DNA from 2 places in the Paenibacillus sp. FSL P4-0127 genome. Region 2 is predicted to be linked to the other one. Evidence: riboswitches for the same ligand, from Rfam matches in the RefSeq annotation. Region 2 holds a riboswitch; the other holds the start of a gene.

Region 1 (7,428 bases), on a different contig from region 2:
TGATCGCGGTTTTTAAAGCGGACTGGTGCGGCGATTGCAAATTTATAGATCCTTTTATGCCGGAGGTCGAGGAAAAATACGCGGACCGGCTAACCTTCATCGAAGTGGATGTGGATCAGGTCGGCGAAGTGAGCCAGGAGCAAAACATTCTCGGCATTCCGAGCTTCGTGGCCTATACCGACGGCCGCGAGCTCGTTCGCTTCGTCAACAAGCTGCGCAAATCGCGCGAGGAGATCGAGCAGTTCATCGGGCGGGCGCTGGATGTTTACCATACGCTGCATGATACGCCGGAGAGAAGAGATCTGTGAAGAGGTAAAGCCGCCTTCAAAGCCGGTTTTAAAGCAGCACGCCTATTGCATACGTGCTTAATCAAGCCACCGCCCCGGCCAACCGGGGCGGTGGCTTCTTTTTTGTAACTTTTTACGCAGGTTGCCTATGAAAGAGGTTGCTTTATCGGTTATAATGAGAAGGATATGTCAACCGAATGAAGATAATGAAGATACAAAGGTGTGAACCATTTGAATACGAGACAATTAAAATGGCTCAGTTATGCTTCCTGCTTGGTGATGTTTCTGGCTACCTTGGGGGGCAGCGTCGTCACCAAAACGGAGTCCGGACTGGGCTGCGGCAATGAGTGGCCGCTTTGTCACGGCAAATTCGTGCCTGCCCATACGATCGCTTCGCTGATCGAGTATTCGCACCGGGCCGTGAGCGGAGCCGCCGGGCTGTTGTCGCTGGCGGTGTTCGTCGCTTTCTGGCTGTACCGGAAAAACCGCAGGGATCTCCAGCTCTTTTCTCTCCTGGCTTTGATTTTCGTGATGGTGCAGGCGTTCATGGGAGCGATGGCCGTCATCTATCCGACCTCCTCCTACGTAATGGCGCTGCATTTCGGTTTTTCGCTGATCGCTTTCGCCAGCTCGATTATGCTGGTGCTGGGCATCCGCCAGGAGGAACGCAGGCAGGCGGGATTCGCGCCAAAGGCCAGGGTGTCCAAAGCCTTCCGCAACCTGACCTGGATCGCAACCGGTTACACCTATATCGTCGTTTATCTCGGCGCCTACGTCAGCCATACCGATTCGGCGGGAGGCTGCAGCGGCTGGCCGTTATGCAACGGACAGTTGATCCCGGGACTCGCGGGGGGAGAGGGGATCGCCTTTACCCACCGGGTGGCCGCCTTCCTGCTGCTGCTCGTCATCGCCGCGCTTGGACATTTGGCCTTCTGGAAGCATCCCGATCTTCCCGAGATACGCAAGCTGGGGCTGGCCGCGACGCTGCTGGTCATCGTTCAAGTGTTCACCGGGGCGAGCATCGTGTTTACGCTGAACAACTATCATGTCTACTTGTTTACTTCGCTGGCGCACATTATCGTGCTGGCTGCGTTGTTCGGTGTGCTTTGTTACCTTAGCGTCCGCACTTGGCAGCTAAGCGGGAGGAACTCGGCCCTGGCCGATGCGCGCAAAGCGGTATAGGAGGATTGATCAACCATGAGTTATAAGAACTTGCGTCAATGGATCGATGCGCTGAAAAAAGAAAACCAGCTGGCGGTTATCGATGTTCCGGTCGATCCTTATCTGGAGCTGGCGGAAATCCACCGCCGGGTCATTGAGGAAGGCGGTCCGGCGCTGCTGTTCACGAACGTGAAAGGAACCCCGTTCCCGGTGGCGACCAATTTGTTCGGCACGGTGCGCCGTGTGGAAATGGCGTTTGGCACCCGTCCGGAAATGCTGGCGAACCGGCTGGTCGACGCGATACATAAGCTTTTGCCGCCTTCGCCGAAGGCGCTGTGGAATGAGCGGGGATTAATCCGGGAAGTGCTAAAAGTAGGGATGAAAACCGTCACCAAAAGCGATGCCCCGATTTTGGAGGTGTGCCGGACCGAAGCTCCGCTCAAGGATTTGCCGAAGGTGACCAGCTGGCAGGAGGATGGCGGCCCTTTCATCACTTTACCGCTCGTATATACGGAGAACCCGCTGCAGCCTAAGGAGAACAACCTCGGCATGTACCGGATTCAGCTGTACGACGATCAGACGACAGGGGTGCACTGGCAAATTCAAAAAGGCGGCGGCTTTCATTACCATGAGGCCGAGAAACGGGGCGAGCCGCTTCCGGTTTCGGTGTTTCTGGGCGGCCCGCCGGCGATGATCGCTTCGGCGATTTCCCCGGTGCCCGAGCATTTGTCCGAACTGCTCGTCGCTTCGTTTATTCTCGGCGAAAAGCTGCCGATGGTCGACAATCCGCTCGGCGGCCACCGGATTCCGGCGGAATCCGAATTCGCCATCACCGGGCTGGTGCCGCCGCATGAGCGCCGGCTGGAGGGCCCGTTCGGCGATCATTTCGGGTATTATTCCCTGCAGCATGAATTTCCGGTGCTGCACGTAAACCATATGTGGCACCGCAAGGACGCGATTTATCCGGCGACGATCGTCGGCAAGCCGCGCCAGGAAGATTATTATTTGGGCGACTTTCTGCAAAAGCTGCTGTCCCCGGCTTTCCCGATCGTCATGCCGGGCGTCCGCTCGCTCTGGACCTATGCGGAAAGCGGATTTCACGCGCTCAGCTCGGCGGTCGTCCGGGAGAGCTATTCCCGCGAAGCGCTTGTCTCGGCGCTGCGGATTTTGGGGGAAGGGCAGCTGTCGTTGACGAAGATTTTGATGCTGACGGACAAGCCGGTGGATCTGGCCGATTTCCGCCTGCTGCTTAAGACGGTGCTGGAGCGCTTCGATCCGCGTACGGACTTGTTTATCCTAAACAATACCTCGCATGATACGCTGGATTATACCGGGCGCAAGCTGAACCACGGCAGCAAGGCGATTCTGATCGGGGTCGGAGACCCGGTGCGCGAGCTGCCGCAGGCTTACGACGAGGGCGAGATTGCCGAGATCGAGCGGATCCGCGTGTTTCATGACGGATGCCTGGTCGTGTCCGGGGCGTCTTACGAGAAGGAGCCTAAGCTTGCGGAACGGCTGCTTGGCCGGCTGCGCGAACGCGGCACGAGCTGGCCGCTGGTCGTCCTGGTCGATGACGCCGACGCGGCGACCCGGAACCAGACCGCCTTTTTATGGACGGTGTTTACGCGCTTTAATCCGGCGGACGATATTTTTGCCGCGGCCGAGGTGCGCCAGCATCATCTGGCCTATACGCTGCCGCTGGTCGTCGATGCCCGGATGAAGCCGGGGTATCCCGACGAACTGTTTCCGCGGGAAGATATCGTGTCTTTGGTGGATGAGCGCTGGAAATCTTATTTTTCGTGAAACGGGGACTAACGAATGCTGCGAAGCTTACTTGGCGAACCGCCGAGACGAAATGAAGGCCGGCTGGCCGAGACGTTGGGCGCGATGGCGCAAACCGTGAAGCTGCTGCAGCGGGAAATGAAGCGGCATCAAGATCCAACCCATGATTTCCGCAAGCTGGAAGTTTGGATGCACGGCCTGATTACCTCGTTGGACGAGTTGGAACAGTGTCTGTTTGCCGCGGCTTTTTTCCGCAAAAAAGTGCGGACCGGTTTCGTGGACGATATGGGCTCGGACGAACGGGAGAATTATGCGCGGTACGTCTTTTTTTACAAGGACGGGTTTATTCGGGTGTTTTCCTCTCTGGACAAGCTGGGCACGGTGCTGAACGAGCTGTTCGATTTGAACACGTCCAAGGTCAAGACGCATTTTTCCTACTTTACGGTGCTGCGCCAATTTGCTCATCTAAAGGTACATCCCGAGCTGGGCGGCAAGCTGACGGCGATCAAGGAGGAGTACGGTGAGGTGCTGGGGGTGCTCAGGCGCCGGCGGAACACGGAAATCCATTACATGAACTCGGAAATGAAGGACGATCTGTGGCAGCGGCACCAGGCCCTTTACGGGAAGATCGAACTGGAGGATCTCGACCGGCATCTGCGGGATTTGGAGCAGGGTTACCGCATGGTTTGCGAAACCTTTTGGACCGTTTTCGATTATACGAACCGGCGGTGGAAAAAGGTCACAACAAGCTGACTTCAAATGAGCTATTTTTCCTTTGACAAAATGCGAGAAAGTCTTTATACTCAACAATAGTTTCAGAAAGCGTGAAATAGTTTCATCCAATTTAATATTTTTCTTATCGAGAGAGGCGGAGGGAAAGGCCCGATGAAGCCCAGCAACCGATTCGACCAGGGTGTTTTCGCGGGTAACCGCGGAGCTTGGCGGATGTCATGGTGCTAATTCCTTCAAAACCGATGGCTGCAGTGGCAGATTGGTTTTGGCAGATGAGAAGGCATTGTCTTTACGTAAAGAGAGCCCTTTGATTCTGTCAGGGGCTCTTTATTTATATAAGTGCGTGTTCAAAAAGTCGGGTTTTCAGGACCGAAGCGTATGCTTCCGAAGTGCGTTTTTTCAAAACGCTTGAGTTGGATGAAGCCAGGGACGAAAGTAGCGGAGCGTAGACAGATCTACGTGAGTCAAATGTTTCCGAAGGAAACATGCTTCGGAAGCATCCGCTTGGAAGGCCCGGCTGAATTCAAGATTCGATGCCCGATTTACTCCCTGAACTACTTCGTCATGGAAAGACGACTTTTTGAACAACCTCTATAAGCGGAAACGGCATGGAAAAGGGGGTTAGGAGCTTGATTGAACTCAAAGGCATCACCAAAATTTACAGCGGCAAAAAAACGTCGACCACCGCGTTGTCGGGCCTCAATATGAGCGTGCAAAAAGGGGAAATCTTCGGCGTCATCGGCCACTCGGGCGCCGGCAAAAGCACGCTGATCCGCTGCATCAATTTGCTGGAACGTCCGACGCAAGGCGAGGTATGGGTCGGCGGCGTGGAGCTGACGAAGCTGGGCAAACGCGAGCTGCAGCAGCAGCGGCGCAAAATCGGCATGATTTTTCAGCATTTTAACCTGCTGTCGTCGGCTACCGTTTATGATAACATCGCTTTTCCACTGACGCTGATCGGAACGCCGAAGGCGGTCATTGCGGAAAAGGTGAACAGCTTGCTAACATTGGTCGGTCTGGAAGAGCACCGCCATAAATATCCGGCGCAGCTGTCCGGGGGCCAGAAGCAGCGGGTCGGCATCGCCCGGGCGCTGGCGAGCGATCCCGATGTCCTGCTGTGCGACGAAGCGACCTCGGCGCTCGATCCGCAAACGACGGATTCGATTTTGAAGCTGCTGCTGGACATCAATAAGAAGTTCCATTTAACGATTTTGCTCATTACGCACGAGATGCACGTCATTCAAAGCATCTGCGACCGGGTGGCGGTCATTCATGAGGGCGGCATCGTCGAGGAAGGGCCGGTAACCGAGGTGTTTCTGAAGCCGAAGCATCCGGTCACGCGCGAGTTTATCCACCGGGACGCCGCCGGGGAGGAAGGCGTCAAGCTGGCCGCTTCGGTGCCCCGTCCGGCATGGTCCCGGCTGGTGAAGATCACGTTCCTCGGGGCAAAGACGTATGAGTCGGTATTGTCCCAGGTCGTCCGGGAGACCGGTGTGAATTTCGCCATCCTGCAGGGGACGATCTCGACGATCAAGGAAGTGCCTTATGGGCAGCTTACCGTATCTTTTGAGGGCGCGGACGCCGATGTCGACCGGACGCTGGCGCTCCTGAAAGCACGGGATCTTGATGTGGAGGTGATCGGATAATGTGGAACGTGGATTTCGCCGGGTTGGATTGGCCCGAAATGGGCACGGCCACGATCGATACGCTGAAAATGCTGGGATATGCCTCCCTGTTTACGTTTTTGATCGGGCTTCCGCTTGGGGTGCTGCTGTATACCTGTTCCCGTTCGTCGTCCGCAGTGCTCGCTTGGATTTACCGGATTGTCTCGTTTATCGTCAATATCCTGCGCTCGGTGCCGTTTATCATTTTGATCGTCGCCTTGATTCCGGTGACCCGGGCGATCATGGGCGTTTCGACCGGCGTGGAAGGGACGATTCCGCCGCTGGTGATCGGGGCCGCTCCGTTTTTCGCCCGCTTGGTGGAAACGGCGTTGCGCGAAGTTGATCGCGGGGTGATTGAGGCGTCACAGGCGATGGGCGCCTCGCCTGTTCAAATCATCCGCAAGGTGCTGCTGCCGGAATCGCTGCCCGGCCTGATCGCGGGGATGACGATCACCGTCGTTACGCTCGTGTCCTACACGGCGATGTCGGGCATGGTCGGCGGGGGCGGACTCGGCGACCTGGCCATCCGTTACGGCTATTACCGTTATGAATCGGGCGTGATGATTGTCTCTGTCGTATTCATGGTTATTCTGGTGCAGGTGCTGCAAATGCTGGGCGACCGGCTGGTTATCTTTTTTACGCGGAAATAAGGAATGACTCAAATAGATATGAATCCTTATTCAAAACACATTTTAAGGGGGAAGAACTGCAATGAAAAAATGGACTTTATCTTTGCTTACGCTGGCGCTTGTATTGGTGCTTTCGGCTTGCGGCAGCAACAACGCGGCAAACAGCGGTGCGGGCAGCGCCGCTGGCGGTAACTCCGGCGGGGCGAATGCCGGGGCTGCTCAAGGCAGTGCGGAAGGCGGAGACACGAATACTGCGGTAAAACTGGTGGTAGGCGCAACGTCGCCCCACGCCGACATTTTAAAATTTATCGCTCCGAAGTTGAAAGAGGAAGGCGTTGAGCTTGAAGTTAAAGAGTTCACCGATTATGTGCAGCCTAACGTACAGCTTTTCGAAAAAGAACTCGATGCGAACTATTTCCAGCATCAGCCTTATCTTGACGAGCAAAACAAGCAAAACGGCTTTAATCTCGTTCCGGTGGTAGGCGTTCACGTTGAGCCGTTTGGCGCTTATTCGAACAAATACAAATCCGTGGACGAAATTCCGGACGGCGCGAAAGTGGCCATCCCGAACGACCCGACGAACGGCGGACGCGCGCTGCTGCTGCTGCAGAAACAAGGCTTGATCAAGCTGAAAGAGGGCGCGGGCATTACCGCCACGAAAAAGGACATTGCGGAAAATCCGAAAAACCTGGAGATCACAGAGAACGAGGCCGCTATGTTGCCTCGCCTGCTGCCTGAAGTGGATCTGGCGCTGATCAACACGAACTTTGCGCTGAAAGCCGCTTTGAACCCGACGAAGGACGCTTTGTTCATTGAGGACAAAGACTCGCCGTACACCAACCTTTTGGTAGCCCGTCCGGACAACAAAGATTCCGAGGCGATCCAAAAGCTGGCCAAAGCGTTGACATCCGACGAGGTCAGAACGTTCATCAACGATACGTACAAAGGCGCGCTTGTGCCGGTATTTTAAGCCATTGTTATAGTTATCCCGCTGCGAGAGCAGCGGGATTTTTCTGTTATTGGCGACTCCTGCACGTACCTGTCTGGTACATTGTTGAATAATTGTAGAATGTACACTTATCTACTAGGATATGTGGTTATATGAGTGTTAAATGCAAATCCTGCACTTAAATCTGTGTAATCCCAAGGGACGACGGAATTGTTTGGGTGTAG
Region 2 (7,428 bases):
TTTAACTTCCATGTCGGCGCTTTGACCTTCATACCAAAAGAGCGGTGTTACGGGATGGAGAGAAAATTTGAAGCGGGTAGCGCTTGCCTTGCCGCTTCAGTATTGTCTATATAAGTTGAATTAAAGAAGCGTGAAGAATAGGCAAGAGGGTGAAATGATTCTGAAGAAACGGCAGTGGCCGCCTTTGCGAGCGGATTTCTACCATATTTGAATTTATACAATCATAGAAATCCGGGAACAACAGCGATCGTAAGAACATTTCACCCGTCTGCCCCATCTGTGCAATCATTAGTTCAACTTATATAGAATCCTAGCGGCAACAGCGATCGTAGGCCCAAATATTTCTCGTAATCCCGTTCTTCACCGCTCTGCCCCTAAATCCAATCCCGCTTCCGGAAAATATAAAACATGCCCAAACCAAGCACGAGCATAATGCCCAAAACGATAAAATAGCCGTATTGCGAATGGATCTCCGGCATGTTGTCGAAGTTCATCCCGTAGATGCCGGTGATCAGCGTCAGCGGAATGAAAATCGTCGTAATCGCCGTAAACACGCGCATGATTTCGTTGGCCCGGTTGGCGATGGCGGACTGGTAGGCCTCGCGCAAGTTGCCGACCAGTTCGCGGAACGTATCGAAGTTTTCGGATATCTTCACGGCGTTTTCATAAATGTCGCTGAAATATTTCTGCAGTTGGTCGTCGATCAGCCGCAGATCTTTTTTATTTAAAATATTGATGACTTCTTTTTGCGGGCCAAGCACCTTTTTGAGCCACAAAATTTCGCTTCGCAGCCCGATGATTTCGTTCAAGTGCGAACGTTTCGTATGCATCAGAATGTCTTCCTCAAGCTTTTCGATCTTGACTTCGATCCGGTCGCCGACAATGAAATAATTGTCCACCACGAGGTCGATCAGCAGATACAGAAAACGGTCGGGTTCGCTTACTTCCTGTTCCCATAAAATCGGTTTGACCGCCCGCAGCTCGTTGATTTTCTGCTTGGTTACGGTAATGATGTAATGCCGTCCCAAAAAGATGTTCAGCGCCCGCAGAAAAATCTCTTCGTCATCATAACGGATGCTGTTCACAACAATAAAGTAATGGTTGTCGTATGTCTCGATTTTCGGACGTTGCTCTTCCTCGGTCAGGCAGTCCTCCACGGCCAAATCATGCAGCGAAAACAGCGGCTGCAGCAGCGCCAGATCGTCCACGTCGGCATCGATCCAATAGAAGCCTTCCTCCGGCGGGGTTGTCGTCAGTTCAACGTCCTCTACAGCGTTAAATACGCCTTCTTTAACATGACGGATTTTCATATGCTTTCACTCCCTTTCCCCTGGGGATGAATCCAGGGTTTGCTCTTGGTTAGAGCATAGGAAAGAGACCGCTGCATTCGGCCGCACCGAAAGAGGCGTTTAGCCAAACACCGGGAAACGGAAGTGCCCATCTCGGTCCTTGAGCACCCAGCTGATCAATTTCCTATGCGATTGTAATTTCCGGGTTGTCCTCTGCGAACTCGGGTCGCCTTCCATTCTCGGTTTCACCTCGCAACTTTTCAAAATTGAAACATTCAGTCCGCTTCAAGGCCGAACAGCCTCTAAGCACTTGTTTAGTATAACGCTGCGATCGGAAATGTTTCAACCCAAAAGTATATTATGCACCGGGACGAAAGCCGTACATGAAAAAACAGTGTGATTTTTCTCCTAAGTTCTTGACGGAAGGCAGCATTTACATTAAAGTGATTTCAAGGAGCAACGCTTCATGAACAACAGCTCCGAACCCCAATTAAATACAGCGAAATCTTATCAAGAGCAGGTGGAGGGACTAGCCCGATGAAACCCGGCAACCGGCGATCTTTGATCGCAGCGGTGCTAATTCTTGCAGAACCGATTTCAAGCGATGCTTGGCGGATTCTGAGAGATGAGAGAGGCGCATACTGGAACGTAATGACCTTTCTCCCGCGGAGAGAGGTCTTTCTTGTTATCGCCGACTTTCGAATCGATATGATTTCCGACTAACTTCTAAAGGAGTGAACCCCCTATGCCGATTAAAGTACCGGACCATCTGCCGGCCAAAGAAGTGCTGACCCACGAAAATATTTTCGTGATGGACGAAAGCCGGGCCTATCATCAGGACATCCGTCCATTAAGGATCGCGATCCTGAACCTGATGCCGACCAAAGAAACGACCGAAACGCAAATTTTGCGTCTGCTCGGCAACACGCCGCTGCAGGTTGAAATCGTCCTGCTCCACCCGAGCTCCCATACCTCCAAAAATACTTCGGCCGAGCATTTGGAGATGTTTTACAAGACGTTCGACGAAATCAAATACCGCCGGTTCGACGGCATGATCGTTACGGGCGCTCCGGTGGAGCAGCTGGAATTTGAAGATGTAAATTACTGGGAAGAGCTCAAAGAAATTTTCGAGTGGAGCAAAACCCACGTCACTTCCACCATGCATATTTGTTGGGCTTCCCAGGCCGGTCTTTACTATCATTACGGCGTGCGGAAAATCCCGCTGCCGAAAAAATGCTTCGGCGTGTTCTCCCATACGGTCAACGATCCGCGCGTCAAACTGCTGCGCGGCTTCGACGAAATGTTCCTGGTGCCGCATTCCCGTCATACGGATGTGGAGCGCGCCGACATCGAGCGGGTGCCCGAGCTGCAGATTTTGGCCGAATCCGAAGAAGCCGGAATTTACCTGGTGGCCAGCCGGGACGGCAAACAGATTTTCGTGACCGGACATTCGGAATACGATCCCGATTCGCTCAAGTGGGAGTATGAACGAGACATAGCCAAAGGAATGGAAGTCGATCCGCCGGTCAACTATTTCCCGAAAGACGATCCGTCCCGCCAGCCGGTTTCGTCCTGGCGCGCCCATGCAAACTTATTATTTTCCAATTGGCTGAACTACTATGTGTATCAGGAAACGCCGTATGATATCGATCAAGCGGCGGAAATTATGTATGAGATCTGAAGTGGAGGGATAACAGATGGGAGAGAACAACAAGCAAGAGTGGCGCATCGAAAGCGTCCTGGCGCAAATCGGTTCCGTGGAGGAACCGGTGACCGGGGCGGTGAATTACCCGATTTATCAGGCGACGGCGTTCCGGCATCCGCGGCTCGGTCAAAGCACAGGCTTCGATTACGCCCGGACCAAAAGCCCGACCCGCAAAGTGCTGGAAGACGCGGCGGCCGTTTTGGAAGCCGGGGATGCGGGGTTTGCCTGTAGCTCCGGCATGGCGGCGCTGCAAACGATATTCACCCTGTTTGCCCAGGGCGATCATCTGATCGTATCGCTCGACCTGTACGGCGGGACCTACCGTCTGTTGGAACGGATCATGTCCAAATACGGCGTGACGGCTTCGTATGTGGACACGAACGATCTGGACGCGCTGGAAAGCGTGCGCAAGCCGAACACCAAAGCGGTGTTTATCGAAACGCCAACCAACCCGCTGATGATGGTGACCGACATCGAGGCCGTCGGCAAATGGGCTCATACGCATGGCCTGCTGACGATCGTGGACAATACGCTGCTTACGCCGTATTTTCAGCGGCCGTTGGAGCTTGGAGCGGACATCGTGGTGCACAGCGCGACCAAATATTTGGGCGGGCACAACGACGTGCTGGCCGGACTGATCGTCACCAAGGGCAAAGAGTTGTCCGAGGAGGTGGCGTTCCTGCACAATTCCATCGGCGCGGTGCTGAGCCCGTCCGATTCCTATCAGCTGATGCGCGGCATGAAGACGCTGGCCCTGCGCATGGAGCGCCATCAAAGCAACGCCCTGGCGGTCGCCAAATACCTGCAGGGTCATCCGCAGGTGGCCGAAGTGTTTTACCCGGGGCTGGAGGATCATCCGGGATACGGGATTCAGAACAAACAATCCCGCGGCAACACGGGAATTTTCTCCTTCAAAGTGACGGACGCCGGCTACGTGGAGCCGGTGCTTCGCAACCTGCGGCTGATCGCGTTTGCGGAAAGCCTCGGCGGTGTCGAATCGCTGATGACCTATCCCGCCGTGCAGACCCATGCCGACATTCCCGCCGAAATCCGCGAAGCGGTGGGCGTTGACGACCGTCTGCTGCGCTTTTCGGTAGGCATTGAACATGAGGACGATTTGATCGCCGATTTGGGACAGGCTTTGGAGGCGGCGCGGATCGAAGTCGAAGGGGGACAAAAACATGAGTAAACAGGATCATAACGAAGCGGCGGCTCAACCCGGGAATTTGGGGAAAAAATTCGACACGAAGCTGATTCATTTCGGCAGCGAGGTCGACAGCGCTACGGGCGCATCCAGCGTGCCGATTTATCAGGCTTCGACGTTTCATCATCACGATATTTTTAATCCTCCGCAGCATGATTACAGCCGCTCTGGCAACCCGACGCGGCAGGCGCTGGAGGATTATATCGCGCTGCTGGAGGGCGGCGTGCAAGGCTTCGCCTTCTCCAGCGGAATGGCGGCGATCTCCACGACGTTTATGCTGCTGTCCGCCGGCGATCATATCATTGTGACGGAGGATGTGTACGGCGGTACATACCGGCTGCTGTCGAACATTTTAAGCCGGATGAACATCGAAACGACCTTCGTCGACATGACCCGGCCGGACGAGGTGAAAGCGGCCCTGAAGTCCAACACCAAAGCGGTATATATGGAAACGCCGTCGAATCCGACGCTGAAAATCACCGATATCGCCGAAATTTCCGCCTGGGCCCGCGAGCATGATTTGATCAGCATCGTCGACAACACGTTCATGACCCCGTATTACCAGCGGCCGATTGAACTGGGAACCGATATCGTGCTGCACAGCGCGACCAAGTTCCTGGGCGGCCACAGCGACGTGCTGGCCGGTTTGGCGGTGGCCCGCACCGAGGAATTGGCGAAGCGGCTTAAATTCCTGCAAAACGGCATGGGCACCGTGCTTGGCGCGTCGGATTCCTGGCTGCTCATGCGGGGCATGAAGACGCTTGGCGCCCGCATGGCCCACAGCGAAATCAGCGCCCGGAAGCTGGCCGATTGGCTGAGCAAGCGCGGCGACATCGACGCCGTCTTTTATCCCGGCCTGCCGGATCACCCAGGCCGGGAGATCCAGGAGAAGCAGTCGGCCGGTTACGGCGCGGTCGTCTCGTTTGACGTCGGCTCCGGCGAGCGGGCGAAACGGCTGCTGAGCGAAGTGAAGCTGCCGATCGTCGCCGTCAGCCTCGGCGCCGTCGAGAGTATCCTGTCGTATCCGGCGATGATGTCCCACGCCTCGATGCCGCAGGAAGTACGCAGCGAGCGCGGGATTACCGACGGCCTGTTGCGGTATTCCGTCGGTCTTGAAGATATCGGCGACCTGATCGCCGACTTGGACCGCGCCCTTCAGCGAAGCTGATGTTTGTTTTCCCCCACAGTACCCGGTCATCCTGGCCGGGTGCTTGCTTTTTGGTAAGAAAGTTAACGGCATTTTATGTACTTATTATCCGGACTCAGGCATGTTCATTCCCATTAGCGGCATTTTTGGTACTTATTTTCCTATTAAAGGTCTAGAACGCGGTCATTTCCTTGTCATTCGAAAAAATAGCGACATAAATTGTACCTATTTCTCTCAAATGGACGGATACCGCCGGAATAACGCCCTTTGTTGCCCTTATATTTTGCTGGACTCCTCTCTCAGGCTCAGGCAACCAGGTTTTAGCCTTTTTCAACTGCACTTTTGCAGTTGGTTCCATAAGGCCGTCCTTCTTCCAACCGTTCTCCCGATCGTTCTTCAACCGTTCTTCAACCGTTCTTCCGATCCGGCCTTCGCTCAACACGGGTGCTGTTTTTCTGCCCATGATTATGTTACGATTAAACCATAATGTTTAATTTTTCACGATTTTATTTATCTCATTTTTAGTTGTAGGGAGGCAGTGATATGGCTGCGATCGACGATATATTAAACAAGGCGCTGCAGGGCGGACGCCTGGATTTGGAGGACACGGTCCGTCTGTTCGAATCCGCTGAAGTGGAAAAAATGGGGCACACGGCCAACATTCTGATGGAGCGGAAGCATCCCGAACCGGTGACGACATTCGTCATCGGGCGGAACATCAATTACACGAATATTTGCGACGTGTACTGCCGTTTTTGCGCGTTTTACCGCCGTCCGGGCTCGGAGGAAGGGTATGTCCTGCCGGATGAGGTGATCTTTCAAAAAATCCAGGAAACGATCGACGTGGGCGGTACGGAAATCTTGATGCAGGGCGGAACGAACCCGAATCTGCCGTTCAGCTATTATACGGACCTGCTGAAAGCGATCAAGCAGCGGTTCCCGGATATCACGATGCACTCCTTCTCCCCGGCGGAGATCATGAAAATGAAAGAAGTGTCGAACGGACTGTCGCTTGAACAGGTGATCCGCGAAATTCATGCCGCGGGCCTCGATTCGCTGCCCGGCGGCGGCGCGGAAATTTTGGACGACCGCACCCGCCGCAAAATCAGCCGGCTGAAAGGCTCCTGGAGAGACTGGATGGACGTGATGCAGACGGCGCATAAAATCGGCATGAACACGACCGCGACGATGGTGATCGGGTTCGGCGAATCGATGGAGGAGCGGGCGCTGCACCTGCTGCGCGTACGCGAGGCGCAGGACGAGTGCATTCAAAACGGCTACCCGTCGGAAGGTTTCCTGGCCTTCATTCCATGGACGTTCCAACCGGACAACACGAACTTGAAAGCCGAAAGACAGACGCCGGAATCGTACCTGAAAACGGTGGCGATCAGCCGGATCGTGCTCGACAACATCAAAAATCTGCAGTCTTCCTGGGTGACGATGGGCCCCGAAGTCGGGAAGCTGTCGCTGCAATACGGCTGCAACGATTTCGGCAGCACGATGATCGAGGAGAATGTCGTCTCGTCCGCAGGCGCAACTTACAAAGTCAACATCGGAACGACGTTGCAAATCATCCGCGAGGCCGGAAAAACTCCTGCGCAGCGCAATACGAAATACGAAATATTGCGGGTGTTTGACGAAGAAGCCACGGTCGAACGCGATTTTATTATGCAAAATTAATCCGCATAAGCTGGCAGGCTATTGGCAAAACTGCCTTTCATTCCATGAACCTATTCCGTATATCCGTTTCCTTCCCGCCATATACTTGGAGAAGGAAGCGGAAGGGGGACAGGTTCATGGATTTTTTTACGATACGGGTCAAAGCCGCTGAGGCCGAAGCGCAAAACCGGTTCGCCGGTTACTTGCATGATGCCGTAAGCAGTCTGCACTCTCCGCGGGCCGTGCTCACGCTGAGCGAGGTTTCGGGCGGAACGATGGAGGCTGTGGTCAACCTGCCGGGGGCGGCGGGAGAAAACAAACCGGAACGACTGATCGACCTTTTATCGCTGGGATTAGCCAAGTATGTCGTGCATGTGAAAGAGGATGAGCTGCTCGGACGGATTTTGAACCGGGAATATGAGTG

Evidence for each region. A riboswitch is a leader RNA that binds a small molecule or an ion and turns the genes downstream of it on or off. The one in region 2 is predicted to bind S-adenosylmethionine.
Region 1: it holds a riboswitch for S-adenosylmethionine, as region 2 does, so the genes downstream of both, NYE74_RS10095 (methionine ABC transporter ATP-binding protein) here and metA (homoserine O-acetyltransferase MetA) in region 2, are expected to answer to the same signal.

Annotation. Positions count from the first base shown of each region.
Region 1 is NZ_JBBOWY010000001.1:2,264,478-2,271,905, forward strand. It holds gene NYE74_RS10075 (thioredoxin family protein) at 1-308, shown strand, start outside; gene NYE74_RS10080 (COX15/CtaA family protein) at 519-1,469, shown strand; gene NYE74_RS10085 (UbiD family decarboxylase) at 1,485-3,251, shown strand; gene NYE74_RS10090 (Cthe_2314 family HEPN domain-containing protein) at 3,267-3,983, shown strand; SAM riboswitch class I at 4,084-4,241, shown strand; gene NYE74_RS10095 (methionine ABC transporter ATP-binding protein) at 4,592-5,608, shown strand; gene NYE74_RS10100 (methionine ABC transporter permease) at 5,608-6,276, shown strand; gene NYE74_RS10105 (MetQ/NlpA family ABC transporter substrate-binding protein) at 6,338-7,225, shown strand.
Region 2 is NZ_JBBOWY010000002.1:1,327,295-1,334,722, forward strand. It holds gene corA (magnesium/cobalt transporter CorA) at 375-1,310, opposite strand; SAM riboswitch class I at 1,794-1,921, shown strand; gene metA (homoserine O-acetyltransferase MetA) at 2,035-2,970, shown strand; gene NYE74_RS32305 (aminotransferase class V-fold PLP-dependent enzyme) at 2,987-4,183, shown strand; gene NYE74_RS32310 (trans-sulfuration enzyme family protein) at 4,176-5,366, shown strand; gene NYE74_RS32315 (hypothetical protein) at 5,518-5,703, opposite strand; gene mqnC (cyclic dehypoxanthinyl futalosine synthase) at 5,889-7,025, shown strand; gene NYE74_RS32325 (putative sporulation protein YtxC) at 7,142-7,428, shown strand, end outside.